3 regions of the Nocardia sp. NPDC057455 genome follow, and region 2 is predicted to be linked to each of the others. Evidence: riboswitches for the same ligand, from Rfam matches in the RefSeq annotation. Region 2 holds a riboswitch; each other region holds the start of a gene.
What was found. Region 2 has a riboswitch for S-adenosylmethionine ahead of ACFU5M_RS14180 (rhodanese-like domain-containing protein). Riboswitches for the same ligand answer to the same signal wherever they lie in the genome.

Region 1 (5,683 bases), on a different contig from region 2:
TGATCATCCCGCTGGCCTGGACCGGCGGGATGTATCCGGTGTGGGTGGCGGCCGGAATGCTCGCGCGGCACACGGTCGCCCGAATCGTATGGACGGCGGCCGGCGCGGTGGGCTGGGATCTGTTCCTCGATCCGCAGATGGTGGCCGACGGACAGTGGACCTGGTGTGACACCCGCTCCGGACTACCCGGGCTGGACTGGATCCCGCTGACGAACTATCTGGGCTGGTTCGGCGTCGCGCTCGTGATGGGTGCGGTGCTCGCCGTCTGGGAGCTCGCGGCGCCGGCTCCGGTGCGGCCGCCGCGGACGTACGGCCGCGCGATCGCGCTCGTCGTTCCGGTGGCCTTGTTCCTGTGGACCTGGCTCGGGTCGGCGCTGGCCCACGCGGTGTTCCTCGATCTTCCGTCTTCCGCCGGATACGGGTTCGCCGGTATGGGCCTGCTGGGCGTTCCCCTGCTGGTCGCCCTGGCTCGCGCGCGCCGCTGACCCGGAGCCGCATTCCGTGCCCGGCGCGCCGACGCGCGCTGCGACTGTCGCGTTTCATTCCGGGCCGTCGGCCTGGCACGATGTCACCCGTGCAGCCGAGTCCCGTCCTCACGAAGCCCGATGCCCCGGACCTCCCGCAGCGGCGGGCCCCACGCCGCGGCGTGCGTGTCGCGTCGGTGGTCCTGCTCGCGGCGATGCTGGTGCCGATGCTCGCGGGCTGCCTGCGGGTGCAGGTCTCGATGGGAGTCTCGTCCAACGACCGGGTGTCCGGCCGGATCGTCGCCGCCGTGGTGCCCGCCGATGCCGGGGACAAGGGCCCGCAGTTGAAGGCGCCCGAGACGCTGGCGGCCAAGTTGCGGGTGGAGCCGTACGCCCAGGACGGCTACACCGGCAGCCAGGTGTTCTTCGAGGACCTGTCCTTCGGTGATGTGCAGCAGCTCGGCCAGCTGTCCGAGCAGACCCAGGGCATGTTCCAGTTGCAGTTCCAGCGCACCGGCGACCTGGTCAGCCTGAGCGGGCGGGTCGATCTGAAATCTCTGCCGCCGCACGGCTCGGACGTGCAGTTGACCATCGCGTTCCCGGCCCGCGTCGCCAAGACCAACGGCAGCCGCGAGGGCGACAACGTCGTCTCCTGGAAACTGCCGCCCGGCGAAGTCTCCAGGCCGCAGGCCGAGGTCAGCTACGCCGACCCGAACACCCGCTCGTTCGCGGGCTGGGCGGGCATCGCGGGCGGCATCACGCTCGCGGTGGCCGCCATCGTCGCGGCGATGGCGTACATGGACCGCAATCCCGCACCGCCCGGCGCGCCGGAAGTCGGCTTCTCCCTGAACCGCTGGTGGCGCTCGGTGACGCAGAATCGCTGAGCGGCAGGCCGGTGCGCCGCGATAGCGTGGCCCGCATGGTGAGTGCCGACCTGCCGAAGACGTTGCGCGCGAACTCGATCCTGCCGACCTTCGCCACCGCGGTGGCGGCGCTCGGCGCGGGCATCGCGCTATACAACCGGATCACCGTGCACCGGTTGACGAACGCCCCCACGACGGTGATCGAACCGGTCACCGTCTGCGTCCCGGCGCGCAACGAGGCCGACCGGCTACCCGCCCTGATCAGCGACCTGCGCGCCCAGGTCGGCGTTGCGCGCCTGGTGGTACGCATCCTGGACGACGCGTCCACCGACGACACCGGCGCTGCCGCCCGAGCGGCGATCGGCGACGACCCGCGTTTCACCCTGCTGCGCACCGAGTCCGATCCGGTCGCCGGCTGGACCGGGAAGGCCGCCGCCTGTGTCCGGCTGGCGGAGGAGGTGTCGACGCCGGTGCTGATCTTCCTGGACGCCGACGTGCGGCTGGCCCCGACCGCGCTCGCCGCGGCGGTCGGCGCGCTGCGCAGACGTGGAGCCGCGCTGGTCTCGCCGTGGCCCCTGCAAGTGGCCGATTCCGTGGCGGAGGCCGTGGTGCAGCCCCTGCTGTGCTGGTCGTGGGCTTCGACACTGCCGATCGGCGTGGCCGAACGAAGTCTGCGGCCCGCTACGGCGGTGGCCTGCGGCCAGTTCCTCGTGTTCGACAATGCCGCGTACCGTGCGGTCGGCGGCCACACGGCCGTGGCCGGGAGCGTCACCGAGGACCTCGACATCGCCCGCACGTTGCGGCGAGCCGGTCACGCCACCGTTCTGGTGGCCGCGGGAGAGCTGGCCCGCACCAGGATGTATCGCGGCGCCGCCGAACTGGACGCGGGCTACACTCGCTGGCTTTGGTCGGCCTACGACGGCACGGTCACGGGCGGAGCGGCGGTGGGATCTGTTGCCGCCTTTGCCTATTGGGTACCACCCGTGGCCGCGGTGCTCGGCCGGGGCGCGGTTCGCCGGACGGGCGCGATCGGCTGGCTCGCCGCCGTCGCCGGGCGACTGCTGGCCCGCTCGACCGAAACCGGCGGCCCGCTGGGACGCTCGGATGTGCTGGCCGCCCTCGCGCATCCGGTGTCGGTGGCGGCGTATCTGCTGCTGTGGGCGCGTTCCCACCGGGCCCGCCGCCGCGGCACGGCGCACTGGAAGGGGCGCTCGCTCACCGGAACGGCACCGCGCCGCGACGGCCGCGACATCATGGGACCGCGGTGATTCCGACCGTCGGCAGGAAGAAGCAGGACTTGGCGCCGTTCTGGACCGTGCCGAACACCGCGGCGAGAACGGTGCCCTTGCCGGTGTCCACCGGGACCGCGCGCACCCCGCCCATCGGAAGGGCCGCGAAGAGGAAGTCGCGGATCGCCTGCTCGGCACCGGCCCGCAGGTCCGCTGGAACGGCCGCGGGGATCATCGCGCGGGCGACTTCGGGCAGCGGACCCATGGCGGCCGTTCCGCTGCGTCCGTTGCTCAGGTTGAGCCAGGCCACCTGCATCCCCGCGGTATTCGCGCCGTCCGGTCCGAGGCCGTAGGGCACGAAGGTGAACATGGCCTGCCCGGCCTTGACGGCGCTGAGGTCCAGGCCGGGAAGCTGCACGGTGTTCTTCGGCCACGGCCCGGGAATGGCGCCCGCCACCGCGGGCGCCAGACCGGCGGTGGTGTTGTCGAGGCAGAACGCCGACGCGCTCGGGTACGCGAACGGCTGGATACCGAGCGCGCGCAGCGCGTCGAGCGCGGTTTGGTAAGCGCCGAACAGGTCACCGGGGGCGGCGATCGGCGCGGAAAGATCGGAGAACGCGGGAATCGTGGCCTCCGGAGCCGCGAACGCGGCACCCGGCCCGGCGAGCACGAGGGCGACCGAACCGGTCGCGACAGCGGACAACTGGGTCAGACGGCGCAATATGGTCACTTATCCTCCTCATCGGCGGAACGATCGAGGGGCACAGTACTCCGGCAAACGGCTCCAACAGCACAGATTGCGTACAGCAATTTCATGGCGAGTCTTGTTTGCCCGAAACTGGCCTCCGCGTGGCCGACTCGCGTTTCCAGCCCTGGCGATAGTCGTATGCTGCATCCGGCCGCCGGTATACGGCGCGAACGCCCATCCGCGAGGACGTGACAGGCTCGCACCGCCCTCGGCACAGCAGCGCAGCAGCGCACGCCTGGTTACTACAAGAACCCGATCTATCCGCGTAGACAAGATCTACGCTCACGGTGATTACTTCTCTTGTTCCAGCCTTCTCCTGCTGGGCATCATGATTCGGCTTGCCCCTGACATCGGTTGACAGGGGGTCGGCGCCAACCATCCAGAGCGACCGAGAGACCTGGCTCGTCGACGTCGCAGCAACCCCCCGGCCACCGGGTGCGGGTGCTTCCGCCGGGACCGATGGAGGAATCGAAGTGATCATCGAGGACCCGTCATGAGTGCGTCCACCGCACCCGACGCCGCCGCACCCGAAACCGTCGCGCCGCGTGAACCGGTCCCGACCGGCGCACTCGCCCCCGCGCCGGAATCCGCCGATTCCGGCACGACGCCGCCTGTGGCCGAGACCCGGCATCCCTGGCGCTGGGTGGTCGGTGCCGCCGCACTGATCCTGCTCGCCCAGTTCGTGCACGGGCTGGCGACCAATCCGGGCTGGGACTGGCCGACGTTCGCGCGATACGTCACCGCGAATTCGGTGCTGTCGGCGTTGCGGGTCACCGTGGAGCTGACCATCTGGGGCACGGCGCTGGGCTTTCTGCTCGGCACCGCGCTCGCGGTCGCCCGGCTGTCGAACGGCGTCGGCAGCGGCACCAATCAGTTGCAACTGCTGGTCAAGTGGAACGAGCAGAACCGGGCCGACGGGCTGGCGCCGATCGACATCGCCTACTTCCAGCAGGTCACCGACTACTACCTGGCGCTGGCCTCACAGCGGCTGGACGGCTATCTCGGCCCCAACCCGACCGCGATCTACCACGCGGCCACCGCGAAGCAGACCAAGATCGTGGGCACCTTCTCCGGTGCGGGCGAGGCGCTGCAAGGTGAGATCGCGGTGCTCACCAAGAAGGACAACGGGCTGATCACCGCCGTGCAGCACGCGCTGGCCTACGCCCCTAGAGCACGGCGCCTACCAGCAGGTGATCGACCGCTGGGGCCTGCGCAACGAAGCGGTCACCGAATCTCGAATCAATCCACCCGGCCTGCCCGAGAAGCGCTGAGCCGATGACGCAGCAGTGCCGCCGTATGCCCGGCCGACCGTTGGCGATCGGTGTCGCCGATGCCTTTCCCCACCCGCGCGAGCAGCTCGCCCGCCTCGACGTATCTGGAGTCGCCTCGTGATCCGAACCCGTCACCGAATCGTCGCGCTGGCCGGCGCGCTCGCCGCGGCCACCACCGTGGCCGCCTGCGGCAGTGATTCGGCCGCGCCCGGCGGCGACGCGGGCCCGCCCCGTCCGGGCGGCACCCTGCGCTACGGCCTGTCCCAGGCGCCGACCTGCTCGGACCCGGCCCAGGCAGGCACCAACCAGACGTTGTACGTGGCCCGGCAGATCGTGGATTCGCTGACCGACCAGGATCCGACCACCGGCGAGCTGAAGCCGTGGCTGGCGCAGAGCTGGGAGGCGACCCCCGACGCGAAGGTCTTCACCTTCCGCCTCGTCGACGGCGTCACCTTCAGCGACGGCACGCCGCTCACCGCCGACTCGGTGCGCAACACGTTCGATTCGGTCGTGCAGCTCGGCTCGGGCAAGGCGCCCTTGGGCAGCAGCTACCTCACCGGCTACGTGGGCACCACCGCCGTCGACCGGCTCACCGCACGGGTCGAGTTCAGCAAACCCAACGCCCAATTCCTACAGGCGTCCTCGACCGCCCAGCTCGGCATCCTGGCCGACGCGACCACGGCGAAGCCGGCCGAGCAGCGCTGCCTCGGCGACAACGTCGGCAGCGGGCCGTTCACCTACGCGGCCTATCGCCAGGACTCGTCCGCGACGCTGGCCAAGCGCACCGGCTACCACTGGGGTTCGGCGGTGTTCGCCCATCGCGGCGAGGCCTACCTGGACAAGATCGAGTTCACCGTGGTGCCCGAATCCGGCGTGCGCACCGGCAGTCTCGCCTCCGGACAGCTGGACGCGATCAGCGACGCGCTGCCGCAGGACGCTCCGCAGATCGAGGCGGCGGGCGGCCGGGTGCTCAGCACCGCCAACCCTGGTGTGCCGTTCGGCTTGCAGGTGAACGTCACCCGCGGACCGCTGCGCGATCCGGCGGTGCGCCGGGCGCTGCTGCCCGCCCTCGATCGCAGGCAACTGGTGGACACCGTGCTCGGCCCGA
Region 2 (5,683 bases):
ATCGGTGCCGAACATGAGGGCTCCGGGATTCACCGCGTGGATGCGGCGCAGGGTGTCGGCCACGTTCATCGCGACCCGTCCGAAACCGGTCGCCTTGACCTTGGCTCCGCGGTCGACGAGATCGAGCAGGAAGGGCAGCCCCTCCGCGGACATGCCCAGATGGTCGACCGACAACGCGGGCAGCTTGGAGATGACCGGTTGCAGCGAGGCCAGCATCGTGCCGTCGATGTAGACCTCGACGTGCCAGCCGACCAGCTCGTGCGCGCGTAGCGCCTGCAACGTCATTCCGGTGATGTCGGCCGCCGCGCGCTTGAGGTTGAACCGCAGCGCGCGCACGCCGATGCGGTCCAGTTCCAGAATCTCCTCGTCGGAGGCGTCCAAGTCGAGCCGGGTGACGCCGACCCAGCCCTCGCCGAGCTCGGCGAGGGCGGCCTTCAGGTAGGTCTGATCGGTGCCCTGGAACGACCCGCTGACCACCGCGCCGCCCGCGACGTCGAAGCGCGACATGCGTTTGCGGTAATCCGCGATGGTGAACGGGTCGGGCAGGTAGCCCTCGTTCTCGGCCAGCGGGAATCGCGGGTCGAAGATGTGCAGGTGGGCATCGAACACTTGTACAGAATGCCTCAGGGTCGAATTTTCCGCTGCCACAGCGGGGGTGTGGCGGTGGCAGCGGAGTCGGTCGCAGCCGGGGTGATCAGACCTTGTGCGGTTCGCTGGCGCGCAGCATGTCCTCGCGCTCGACGACCTTGACGCGCTCACGGCCCTCGGGTTCGCCGAGGGAGCGTTCGTGTGCGTCGAGGCGGTACCAGCCGGCCCAGGTGGTAAACGGGATGCCCTTGCTCTCCAGGAATTCGGTGACGGCCTCGGGGTCGGGCCGCTGCGCCGGGGTGAAGCCGGGAGCGTCGTCCAGCAGGCAGGCGATGGTCTCGTTGGCGTCGCCCTTGGTGTGGCCGATCAGGCCGACCGGGCCGCGCTTGATCCAGCCGGTGACGTAGGTGGCGGGCAGGTAGCGCGCGGCGCCGTCGGCGTTCTCGTCGGCGATCACGCGACCCGCTTCGTTCGGCACGGTGCCCGCCTGGTCGTCGAACGGCAGGTTGGTCAGGTTCTGCGACAGATAGCCGACGGCGCGGTACACCGCCTGCACGTCCCAGTCCTTGAACACGCCGGTGCCCTTGACGTTACCGGTGCCGTCGAGCTGGGTGCGCTCGGTGCGCAGGCCGACGACCTTGCCGTTCTCGCCGAGCACTTCGGTGGGGGATTCGAAGAAGTGCAGGAACAGCTTGTGCGGCCGGTCGCCGGCGTCGCGGATGGCCCACTGCTCGAGCGTGTTGGCGACCATGTCGACCTGCTTGGAATGCCTGCGCGCGGCTTCGGAGCCCTCGTCGTAGTCGATGTCCTCGGGGTCGACGATGACTTCGATGGTGGGGGAGTGGTCGAGTTCGCGCAGTTCCAGCGGGGTGAACTTGGCCTGGGCGGGCCCGCGGCGGCCGAAGACATGGACCTCGACGGCCTTGTTGGCCGTGAGGCCCTTGTAGACGTTCGGCGGGATCTCGGTGGGCAGCAGTTCGTCGCCGGTCTTGGCCAGCACGCGGGCGACGTCGAGGGCGACGTTGCCGACGCCGAGGACGGCGACCTTCTCCGCGTCCAACGGCCAGGTGCGGGGGACGTCGGGGTGGCCGTCGTACCAGGAGACGAAGTCGGCGGCGCCGAAGGAGCCGTCGAGATCGATGCCGGGGATGGGCAGCGCGCGGTCGGCGTTGGCGCCGGTGGAGAAGATCACCGCGTCGTAGAAGGCCCGCAGGTCGTCCAGCGTGATGTCGGTGCCGTAGTCGATATTGCCCAGCAGGCGCACCTGCGGCTTGTCCAGCACCTTGTGCAGGGCGGTGATGATGCCTTTGATCCGCGGGTGGTCGGGCGCGACGCCGTAGCGGATCAACCCGAAGGGCGCGGGCATGCGCTCGAACAGGTCGATGCTCACCTCGGCATCGGACTTCATCAGTGCGTCGGCGGCGTAGATCCCGGCCGGTCCGGCGCCCACGATCGCGATGCGGAGCGGGCGGGTCCTCGCGGTGTGCGCGTCGGGCCCGGAGGAGGAAGCCTGCGTCACCACGGAGGGCTCGCGAACACCGCCGTCCTCTACTGCACTCTGTTCGGTCATCTCTTTACGCGCACCTTTATGGTCGAAACAATTAAGGACGTCTGGCTTAGCTTAGGCTAAGTTGACGCACCGGCTCGGTCGCACCCTCGGTGCGGACGCCGGCGTTGCCGGCTCGTGGCTGCACGGTGCTCCGTTCGCCGCGGCGTGGAGCTGCCGATTCGCTATGACAGCAGGCCGCCCTCCCGCGATTCTATCGGGATGGTCGATGCCGCCCCGCGTCGGTGCGTGAACTCGGCGGATGCCGTGAAAAGCCACAATCGTCGCTTACCCGCTCGAGCGCGGCCTATCGCGGCCGCCGGGACCGAGCCGGCTCCGCCGGTGTCCGCAGCCGGGGGCCGAGCGCTCGATACCCGCGCCGACCAGGGATCATCGAGCCATGACCGAACAGCAGCCGACCGCGGGCGAGGACGAGATCATCCGGGTCGATCAGACCGACAAGCGTTCGGCGGCCCCGTTCATCGCGGCCGCGGTGGTCGCGGCGATCGTGTTGATCGCGATCGTGCTCGGTGGTGTGCTGTCGCCGGCTGAGAAAAATGTCACAGAAGCCGACCGCATCGTGGCGGCCGTCCGCAATTTCGTGGACGGCGCCAACCGCAGCGACGCCGTACCGCCGCCCGGCACCGCGTGCCTGGGTTTCGACGCGAGCCGCTCGCCGCTGGCGGGCCAGGACGGCGTCGGAAAGCCGGTCGAGATCACGAAAATCGACAACCCGATCATGGACGGCGACCGGGGCAAGGCGACCGTGACCACGAAGGTGGACGGGCGAGAGCGGACCTCGACCTGGAATCTCACCAGATCCGGCGGCAAGTGGCTGGTCTGCACCTGAGCGTTCGCGCAGTGTGCGCCACCGTTTGACACGATGACCCGGGTCGGTGCAATCTCAGTCGAAGGTCATGAGAACCAGTGTCAAGCCCCGGCATTGCTGGTCGGCAACCCTCCTCCGCGGTGGGGTGCTCCGGGTGACGACCTGGCGGCGCCCTGGTCCCGGGTGCGGCAAGTGCGGATTCGCAGGAGGTGCACATGAGTTATGCCGGTGACATCACTCCGCAGCAGGCGTGGGAGCTGCTGCGGGACAATCCCGAAGCCGTCCTCGTGGACGTGCGCACGGAAGCGGAATGGAAGTTCGTCGGCGTCCCCGATACGAGCGCGATCGAACGGCCGACCGTGCTGATCGAGTGGGTCGACTCCTCGGGCGCGCGTAACGAGGCGTTCGTCGAGCAGCTTCGGCAGGCGCTCGACGGCCACGACCCCGAGGCTCCCCTCGTCTTCCTCTGTCGCTCCGGTCAGCGTTCGATAGGCGCGGCGATCGCCGCCACCACGGCGGGTTACCGCACCTCCTACAACGTGCTGGAGGGCTTCGAAGGCCCGCTCGACGAATTCGGGCATCGCGGCAGTGCTGGCTGGCGTGCTCTCGGACTGCCCTGGCGGCAGTCGTGATCACCGGCGGCGCGTTCGACAAGCCGCTGCCCGGCGGCGTCGGTCCCGCGACGCTGGGCGTGCGCGGCGGGTTGCGGCGCTCCGGTTTCGAGGAGACCGCCGAGGCGCTCTATCTGACCTCCGGCTTCGTCTACGAGAGCGCCGAAGCCGCCGAGGCCGCGTTCACCGGCGAGGTCGAGCACTTCGTCTACTCCCGCTACGGCAACCCGACGGTGGCCATGTTCGAGGAGCGGATGCGCCTGATCGACGGCGCCGAGGCGTGCTTCGCGACCGCGAGCGGCATGTCCGCGGTGTTCACCGCGCTGGGCGCGCTGCTGAAGGCGGGCGACCGGCTCGTCGCGGCGCGCAGCCTGTTCGGCTCGTGCTTCGTGGTGTGCAACGAAATCCTGCCGCGCTGGGGCGTGGAGACCGTCTTCGTCGACGGCGAGGATCTCGACCAGTGGGAACAGGCGCTGTCGGTGCCCACCCGGGCGGTGTTCTTCGAGACGCCCGCCAATCCGATGCAGACCTTGGTCGACGTGCGCCGGGTGACCGAGCTGGCGCACGCGGCGGGCGCGAAAGTGGTGCTGGACAACGTGTTCGCCACTCCGCTGCTGCAACGTAGCTTCGAACTCGGCGCCGACGTGGTGGTCTACTCGGGGACAAAGCACATCGATGGCCAAGGCCGCGTGCTCGGTGGCGCGATCCTCGGCGCTCAGGACTACATCGATGGCCCGGTGAAAACGCTGATGCGCCATACCGGTCCGGCGCTGAGCCCATTCAACGCGTGGACACTGCTCAAGGGCCTGGAGACGATGCCGCTGCGGGTACGCCACTCGGCGGAGTCCGCCCTGCGGATCGCTCGTTTCCTGGAAAGCAACCCGGCCGTCAGCTGGGTGCGGTACCCGTTCCTGGAATCCCATCCGCAGCACGCGCTGGCCACCAGCCAGATGAGCGGGGGCGGCACCGTGGTCACCTTCGAACTGAACGCGCCCGCGAACGAGGCGAAGAAGCGCGCTTTCGAAGTCCTCAACCGGTTGCGCATAGTCGACATCTCCAACAACCTCGGCGACGCGAAGACCCTGATCACGCACCCGGCCACCACGACGCACCGCGCCATGGGCCCGGAAGGCCGGGCCACCATCGGCCTGACCGACGGCGTCGTGCGTATCTCGGTGGGCCTGGAAGACGTCGAAGATCTCCTGGACGACTTGGACAACGCCCTCTCCTGAGCCGGAAACCGTCGCGCGATCGGTCAGCCGATCGGCGCGATGACGCCGGGTGACGACGGTGCGCCGTGCGGACCAGTCGATTCGGGGCCTCGTCCTGGTCGAAGGCCAGTCGGACCGTGCTGCGGCGATGCGCCGTGCGCCACACGGAGTGCCCGGAGGCTTCCTCAGGCGTCGGCGGCGCGTTCGATGTCGGCGAGATGGGCGATGTTCGCCTGGTCGTCCGGGGACGAACTCGGTTCGGTGGTGAACCAGGCGTCGAGGATCTCCCGCAGTTCGGCGCTGGAGGTCGAACGCAGGCTCAGGGCGAGGACGTTGGCATCGTTCCAGGTGCGGGCGCCCGCCGCGGTCGAAGCGTCGGTGCAGAGCGCGGCGCGCACGCCGGGGACCTTGTTGGCCGCGATCGAGGCGCCGGTGCCGGTCCAGCAGCAGACGATCGCCTGGTCGCCGTGGCCGGACGCGACGTCCCGGGCCGCCGCCTCGCTGGCCCACGCCCAGTCGTCGCGCTCCGCGTCGGACAGCGCGCCGTGCGGCACGATCTCGAGACCGCGCTTGTGCAGCTCGTCGACCAATTCCCGAGCGACTCCGACTCGCTCGTCCGCCGCCACCGAAATGCGCATGCCCCCAGCGTAGTTGCCGGTTCGCCGAGTGTTCCCGCTTCGCGCCGATTGAGCATTGACAGTATGCTGTCATGTATGACAGTATACTGTCATGGTTACGAGGACAGTGCACATGGCCGTTTACAACACGCTCGCCGACTGGGAGGTGGGCGCGGCCACCGCGCACATCAACAAGCCGAGCTGGCACCGGGAGCCGGGAACGTGGCAGGTGAAGACGGTCGGCCTGAGCGCGGAGCCGATCACCACCATGGGCGGCATGC
Region 3 (5,683 bases), on a different contig from region 2:
TGCCGGTCAGGTCGTTGTCGTCGTCGTCTTCGGTGGCATTCGGCAGCGGCCAGGGCAGCGCGTCGCGGTCGACCTTGCCGGAGGTGCGGGTGGGTAGCTCGTCGACCACCGCGAGCCTGGGCACCAGCGGTGCCGGAAGTTGTCCGCCGAGGACGGCGCGGGCGGCCTTGACATCGAAGTCCGGGCCGGGTCCGGTCAGATAGCCGACCAGAAGTTTGTTACCCGCCGTGGTGGTCCGGATGGCTGCCGCGGCGCCCGTGACTCCCGGCAGGTGCTGCAGGGCGTTATCGATTTCACCGAGTTCGATGCGCCGCCCGCCCAGCTTGATCTGATCGTCGGCGCGGCCGAGGAAGATCAGTCCGGCGCTGTCGTTGCGAACCAGGTCGCCGCTGCGGTAGGCCCGCTCCCAGCCGACGGAGGGCAGTGGCGCGTACTTCTCGGCGTCCTTGACCGGGTCGAGATAGCGGGCGAGTCCCACGCCGCCGATCACCAGTTCGCCGGATTCCCCCTCGGCCACCGGATTACCCGCCTGGTCCACGACGACCAGGTCCCAACCGTTGAGCGGCAGGCCGATCCGGATCGGCCACCGGCCGTCCAAGCGCGCGGCGCACGCGACGACCGTGGCTTCGGTGGGGCCGTAGGTGTTCCAGACCTCGCGAGCCGCAGCACCGTTCCCGGCGAGTCGCTCGGCGAGTTCCGGCGGGACGGCCTCGCCGCCGAAGATGAGCAGGCGCACCGCCTCCAACGCCTCCACCGGCCAGGTCGCCGCCAGGGTCGGGACGGTCGAGACCACGCTGATCTCCCGCCGCACCAGCCACGGACCGAGATCGGCTCCGGTGCGCACCAGCTCACGCGGGGCGGGCACCAGGCAGGCGCCGTTGCGCCAGGCCAGCCACATCTCCTCGCAGGACGCGTCGAAAGCGACCGACAGGCCCGCGAGAACCCGGTCACCCGGACCGATCGGGGCGTCGTGGAGGAACAGGTCGGCTTCGGCGTCGACGAAGGCGGCGGCGTTGCGGTGGGTGACGGCAACCCCTTTCGGCGTGCCGGTGGAACCGGAGGTGAAGATGATCCAGGCGTCGTCGCCGGGAGCGGGCAGCGTCGACCAGGTCTGCTCGCGCTGCTGCTCCGCGGCGCGAATGCCCGCGGCCGTGGTCTCGATGCCATCGGCGGTCACGATCGCGGTGACCTGCGCCTCCCCGAAGACCAGCTGCGCGCGCTCGTCCGGGTCGTCGGCGTCGACCGGTACGTAAGCGGCGCTTGCGTAGAGGATGGCGAGGATGGTCACATAGAGCCCGCGGGTGCCCGACGGCATGCGCACGCCGACCCGATCGCCCGGCCGCACGCCCGCCGTGGCGAGACGGGCCATGATCTTCTCGATCTCGACGACCAGTTCCAGATAGGACAGCACGAGGTGACCGTCATCGATGGCGGGGGCGTCGGGATGGGCGAGTGCCGTCGCGGTCAGGATGTCGACGAGCGTCCTGGCCTCCGGCGCGCGATCGCCGCGTGACAACGGGCCCGCCGGCGCGTCGACGTCTGTCTCGAGCATGGTGCTCTGCGCACCTCCCATCGACTTGCCTCACACTTTCCCGTTGTTGTGTCATAGCTGGGTTACCAAAGGGCAAACAGCGCTATGGCCAGCTGTCCACGGTACTCGGGGTTGTCGTCGCTTGTTGTTCACCGGACCGGATGCCGGATCGGCAGGCGCGGTGCGTGTTGTTGCAGGTGGGATAGATATTCGCCACTCCGGCAAGGCAAATTGCTGGTTGGCGACTCGCCTGTCGTGTTCGCCAGAAGATCGCTGAACCGGGGGTGTGATTCGGCTCATCACAGTGATCCCGAACTGGTTCCCGCGAGGGCGCCGACAACGGGGTGCGTGGGGAGGCTGCTCGCTCCGGCCGGTCATGGAGGGAGCCGTAGCGGGCCGCCGCGATCGGGCTCAGCGCGTTCGATACGGATGGCGCCGGAGAAGCTCTGCCTCTACGGAGACGAGCGGGGCGCCGGAGCCGGCGTCGAGTCGCATCGGCGGCGGACCGGCCCGGCGGTAACCGCCGGGCGAACCGAGGCGGGCCCGCCCGAGAGCGGGAGCCGGTTGCCGGCGGGCGTGCGAAATCCCGAGGCGGGCGCGGCTCGCCTGTCGTCGTAGGGGTGCTTGTAATGGCCGACGCGTGGTGGTTATGTCCACGCGGTGCTCGTGGGGACTCGGGCGGAATGTGGTTGACAGCGCCGGGGCGCTTCTGCCACTCTCGGGTCTGGTCACGAGTGCCAGCGCAAAGCCCCGGCTTGCTGGCCGGCAACCCTCCTCCGCGGTGGGGTGCTCCGGGTGACGACCCGGCCGCCGCCCAACCGGGCGCGGCAAGCGCGGACTCGACGAATCATTCGATCGCGGGTCCCTGAGCCGACGGGATTCACGTGATGACTACTGCTGTCGACAACCCCTGTGCCGCCTTCGCCCGGGTATCCGGTGACGAACTGCGTGTGCCGCTGGTGCACGGCGGAACGGCGGCCTACGCCAACTTCGACTACGCCGCGAGCGCGCCCGCATTGACGCAGGTCACCGACCGTATACAGCAGTTGCTGCCGTACTACGCGAGCGTGCACCGCGGCGCGGGCTACGCCTCGCGGATCTCCACCGAGTGCTACGAAGCCGCTCGCGGTTCGGTGTCCCGGTTCCTCGATGCCGCCGACGACCAGGTGGTGGTCTTCACCCGCAACACCACCGACTCGCTGAACCTGCTCGCCTCCTGCGTCCCTGGTGACACCGTGGTGCTCGACATCGAACACCACGCCAACTTCCTGCCATGGACCAGGCGGGGCAGGCGCGTGGTGCAGGCCGCCGACACGGTCGAGGAGACCATCGGCAGGCTGGTCGCCGAACTGTGCAGCAGGCCCGCCGCATTGCTCGCGGTGACCGGCGCATCGAACGTGACCGGCGAGGTGCTTCCGCTGGAGCGGCTGGCCACCATCGCGCATCAGTGCGGCGCCCGGATCCTGGTGGACGCGGCCCAGTTGGCCCCGCATCGGCGGATCAGCCTGCGCGACACCGGAATCGACTACCTGGCGTTCTCCGGACACAAGCTCTACGCGCCGTTCGGCGCGGGTGTGCTGGTGGGCAAGCGGGATTGGCTCGACGCGGCGCAGCCCTACCTGGCGGGCGGCGGCGCGGTGCGCGAGGTGCGCAGCGACGCCGCCGAATGGGCACCCGCTCCGCAGCGGCACGAAGCAGGCTCGCCGAACGTGCTCGGCGCCGCCGCGCTGGCCGCCGCCTGTGACGCGCTCTGTGCCATCGACGCCGAAACCCTTGCCGCGCACGAACACCTGCTCGCCGACCGTCTCCGCGACGGCTTGGCCACGATTCCCGGCGTCCAGCTGTTGCGCATCTGGATCGATAGCCCCGACTCGGTCGGCATCGTCGCCTTCACCCTGGACGATTTCGCCCCCGGCCACGTCGCCGCCTATCTCTCCGCCGAACACGGCATCGGTGTGCGCGACGGACGTTTCTGTGCCCACCCATTGCTCACCCGCCTCGGCTTGGACGGCGCACTGCGCGCCAGCATCGGCCTCGGCACCACCTCCGCCGACGTGGACCGCCTGATCGAGGCGATCGCCACTCTCGCGCGAACGGGCCCCACGTGGAACTATGCCGCCGAGAACGGCGTCTGGAACCCCATCCCCGAAACGCGCCCCTTCACCTCCACCGCCCCCACCGGCGCGGCCCCCTGCCTGGTCGGCTGAAGCCGCGGTTTCCCGATCCGCGCGGGTTGCGAACTCGGGTCAGTCGCTCAGGGCGATCGGTCGGTAGTAGCGCCCGTTGTAGTACAGCAGTGGCGCGGCGGCGGGCTTCTCGTCGGTGTTGTCGTGGACCCGGGTGACCAAGCCGACGACGAAGGTGTGGTCGCCGATGGGGATGAGCTGGTGCACCGTGACGCGCATCCAGATCGGGGTGCCGTGCAGGACCGGTTCGCCGGTGTCCAGGGTGGTCCACAGGGCACGGTCGGTGAAGCGCTCCTGCGCGGTCCGGGAGAACCGGTGAGCCAGGTGCTGCTGGTGTTCGCCGAGGAAATGGATGACGGCCGACTCGGCGTCCAGCATGGCGGACAGGCTGGAGGAGGTGTGCGCGATATTGAACGACACCAGCGGCGGATCCAGCGACAACGAGGCGAAGGAGGTCGCGGTGAAGCCGACGGGCCCTTGCGGCGAAGTCAGCGTGACGACGGTGACGCCGGCCGGATAGTGGCGCATGGAGGCGCGATACTGCTCCGCGGTGATGCCGCTCAGATCATCGGGGATCTGTAGTTCCGTCTCGGGCCGTGGTGCTTCGGTCACCTCACGAACCTACGCCCGGACTCTCCGCCGTGAGGGTGGCGTGGGTCGCACTCGTGCCGGTATCGGGCTCGCCGCGACTATTCCGAGTCAGTCGACGTCGATCGGAAGACCCGCGGTGATCCGCAGCAACTCCGAGAAGGACGTGCGGAAGATGGTGTTCGGATGCCCGCCCGCGGCCCACAGCTCCCGGTGGCGTCCCAGCGCGTTGTCCACCCAGGTGGGCAGGTTGGTCGGGTGACCGACCGGTGCGACGCCGCCGATGGGCTGACCGGTCACCGCCCGCACCGTATCGGCGGGGGCGCGGGTCAGCGTCCCCTCCAGGCGCGCGCCGGTCTTCACCAAGTCGACCTGATGCGCCCCCGAGACCAGCAACAGCACCGGGTCGTCGTCGAGCAGGAACACCAGTGATTTCGTGATCGCCCCCAGGTCGACGCCGAGTGCCCGCGCGGCGTCCGCGGCGGTGTGGGTCGGTTCCGGTTGGGCGACGATGAGACCGTGATGACCCCGGGAGATGAGGGTGTCCGCGACCCGGCAGGCGACCGGTGGCAATGACGACCTGCGCATCTCACCAGGGTAGAGCGATTGCCGTCGGTACGCCGGGCAAGTCGCGCTGCGGGCTCAGTATTCCGGATAGCCCTCGGCGGGCCCGAGCATTCCGGCGATTCGCTCGCGGGTGATCCGCGCCAGTTCACCCGGGTCGCGTGACGAGACCGGTTCGTGCGCAATCGCTTCGAAGGCGCGGTCGACGTCCTGCCCGGACAACGCGAGCAGTTCGGCATCGGCCTTGCTCAGCAGCGCGTCCCGATCCGGATAGGGGCGAGCGTCGGCCAGCGTTGCTGCCCACGTCACGATGCAGCAGCATTCGTAGAGGGCGTGAATCGCGCGGCCGCGCGGCAAACCGTTGAATCGGCCCAGGCCGATTCCCCGATGCATCAGCATGGTGTCCTCCGGAAACCGACAGATGAGGTTTGCTGACTCGACCATGATCCGCTGTATCCCTTGCCGGGAACCAGTGCGCCGTCGCTAGTTTGCACAGGATTTACATATCGCGAGGCTGCACGGCGAATCCTCGCATACCGAGGTCGCGCGGGCCGGAATACCGGCCCGGTGTGGTCTCGATACGCTGTACAAATGACAGATTGGCAGGCTTTCACCGTCGAAACCAAGGATCACGTCGCGCAGGTGACGTTGATCGGCCCCGGTAAGGGCAATGCGATGGGTCCCGATTTCTGGCGCGAGTTGCCGGAGGTGTTCCAGGCGCTGGACGCCGATCCCGAGGTGCGCGCGATCGTGCTGACCGGCTCGGGGAAGCACTTCTCCTACGGTCTGGACCTGCCCGCGATGAGCGGCACGT

Region 1: another riboswitch for S-adenosylmethionine. It lies ahead of ACFU5M_RS28355 (hypothetical protein); the one in region 2 lies ahead of ACFU5M_RS14180 (rhodanese-like domain-containing protein).
Region 3: another riboswitch for S-adenosylmethionine. It lies ahead of ACFU5M_RS17130 (aminotransferase class V-fold PLP-dependent enzyme); the one in region 2 lies ahead of ACFU5M_RS14180 (rhodanese-like domain-containing protein).

Annotation. Positions count from the first base shown of each region.
Region 1 is NZ_JBHVDM010000095.1:16,545-22,227, reverse strand. It holds gene ACFU5M_RS28375 (carotenoid biosynthesis protein) at 1-485, shown strand, start outside; gene ACFU5M_RS28370 (LppM family (lipo)protein) at 566-1,348, shown strand; gene ACFU5M_RS28365 (glycosyltransferase) at 1,384-2,595, shown strand; gene ACFU5M_RS28360 (hypothetical protein) at 2,579-3,286, opposite strand; SAM riboswitch class I at 3,677-3,770, shown strand; gene ACFU5M_RS28355 (hypothetical protein) at 3,798-4,583, shown strand; gene ACFU5M_RS28350 (ABC transporter substrate-binding protein) at 4,693-5,683, shown strand, end outside.
Region 2 is NZ_JBHVDM010000028.1:54,728-60,410, reverse strand. It holds gene ACFU5M_RS14195 (amidohydrolase family protein) at 1-609, opposite strand, end outside; gene ACFU5M_RS14190 (FAD-dependent oxidoreductase) at 695-2,158, opposite strand; gene ACFU5M_RS14185 (hypothetical protein) at 2,535-2,984, shown strand; SAM riboswitch class IV at 3,048-3,164, shown strand; gene ACFU5M_RS14180 (rhodanese-like domain-containing protein) at 3,179-3,595, shown strand; gene ACFU5M_RS14175 (O-succinylhomoserine sulfhydrylase) at 3,592-4,806, shown strand; gene ACFU5M_RS14170 (RpiB/LacA/LacB family sugar-phosphate isomerase) at 4,971-5,423, opposite strand; gene ACFU5M_RS14165 (type 1 glutamine amidotransferase family protein) at 5,515-5,683, shown strand, end outside.
Region 3 is NZ_JBHVDM010000037.1:28,335-34,017, reverse strand. It holds gene ACFU5M_RS17135 (Pls/PosA family non-ribosomal peptide synthetase) at 1-1,552, opposite strand, end outside; SAM riboswitch class IV at 2,258-2,371, shown strand; gene ACFU5M_RS17130 (aminotransferase class V-fold PLP-dependent enzyme) at 2,419-3,738, shown strand; gene ACFU5M_RS17125 (flavin reductase family protein) at 3,778-4,329, opposite strand; gene ACFU5M_RS17120 (YbaK/EbsC family protein) at 4,417-4,893, opposite strand; gene ACFU5M_RS17115 (2-oxo-4-hydroxy-4-carboxy-5-ureidoimidazoline decarboxylase) at 4,948-5,262, opposite strand; gene ACFU5M_RS17110 (crotonase/enoyl-CoA hydratase family protein) at 5,461-5,683, shown strand, end outside.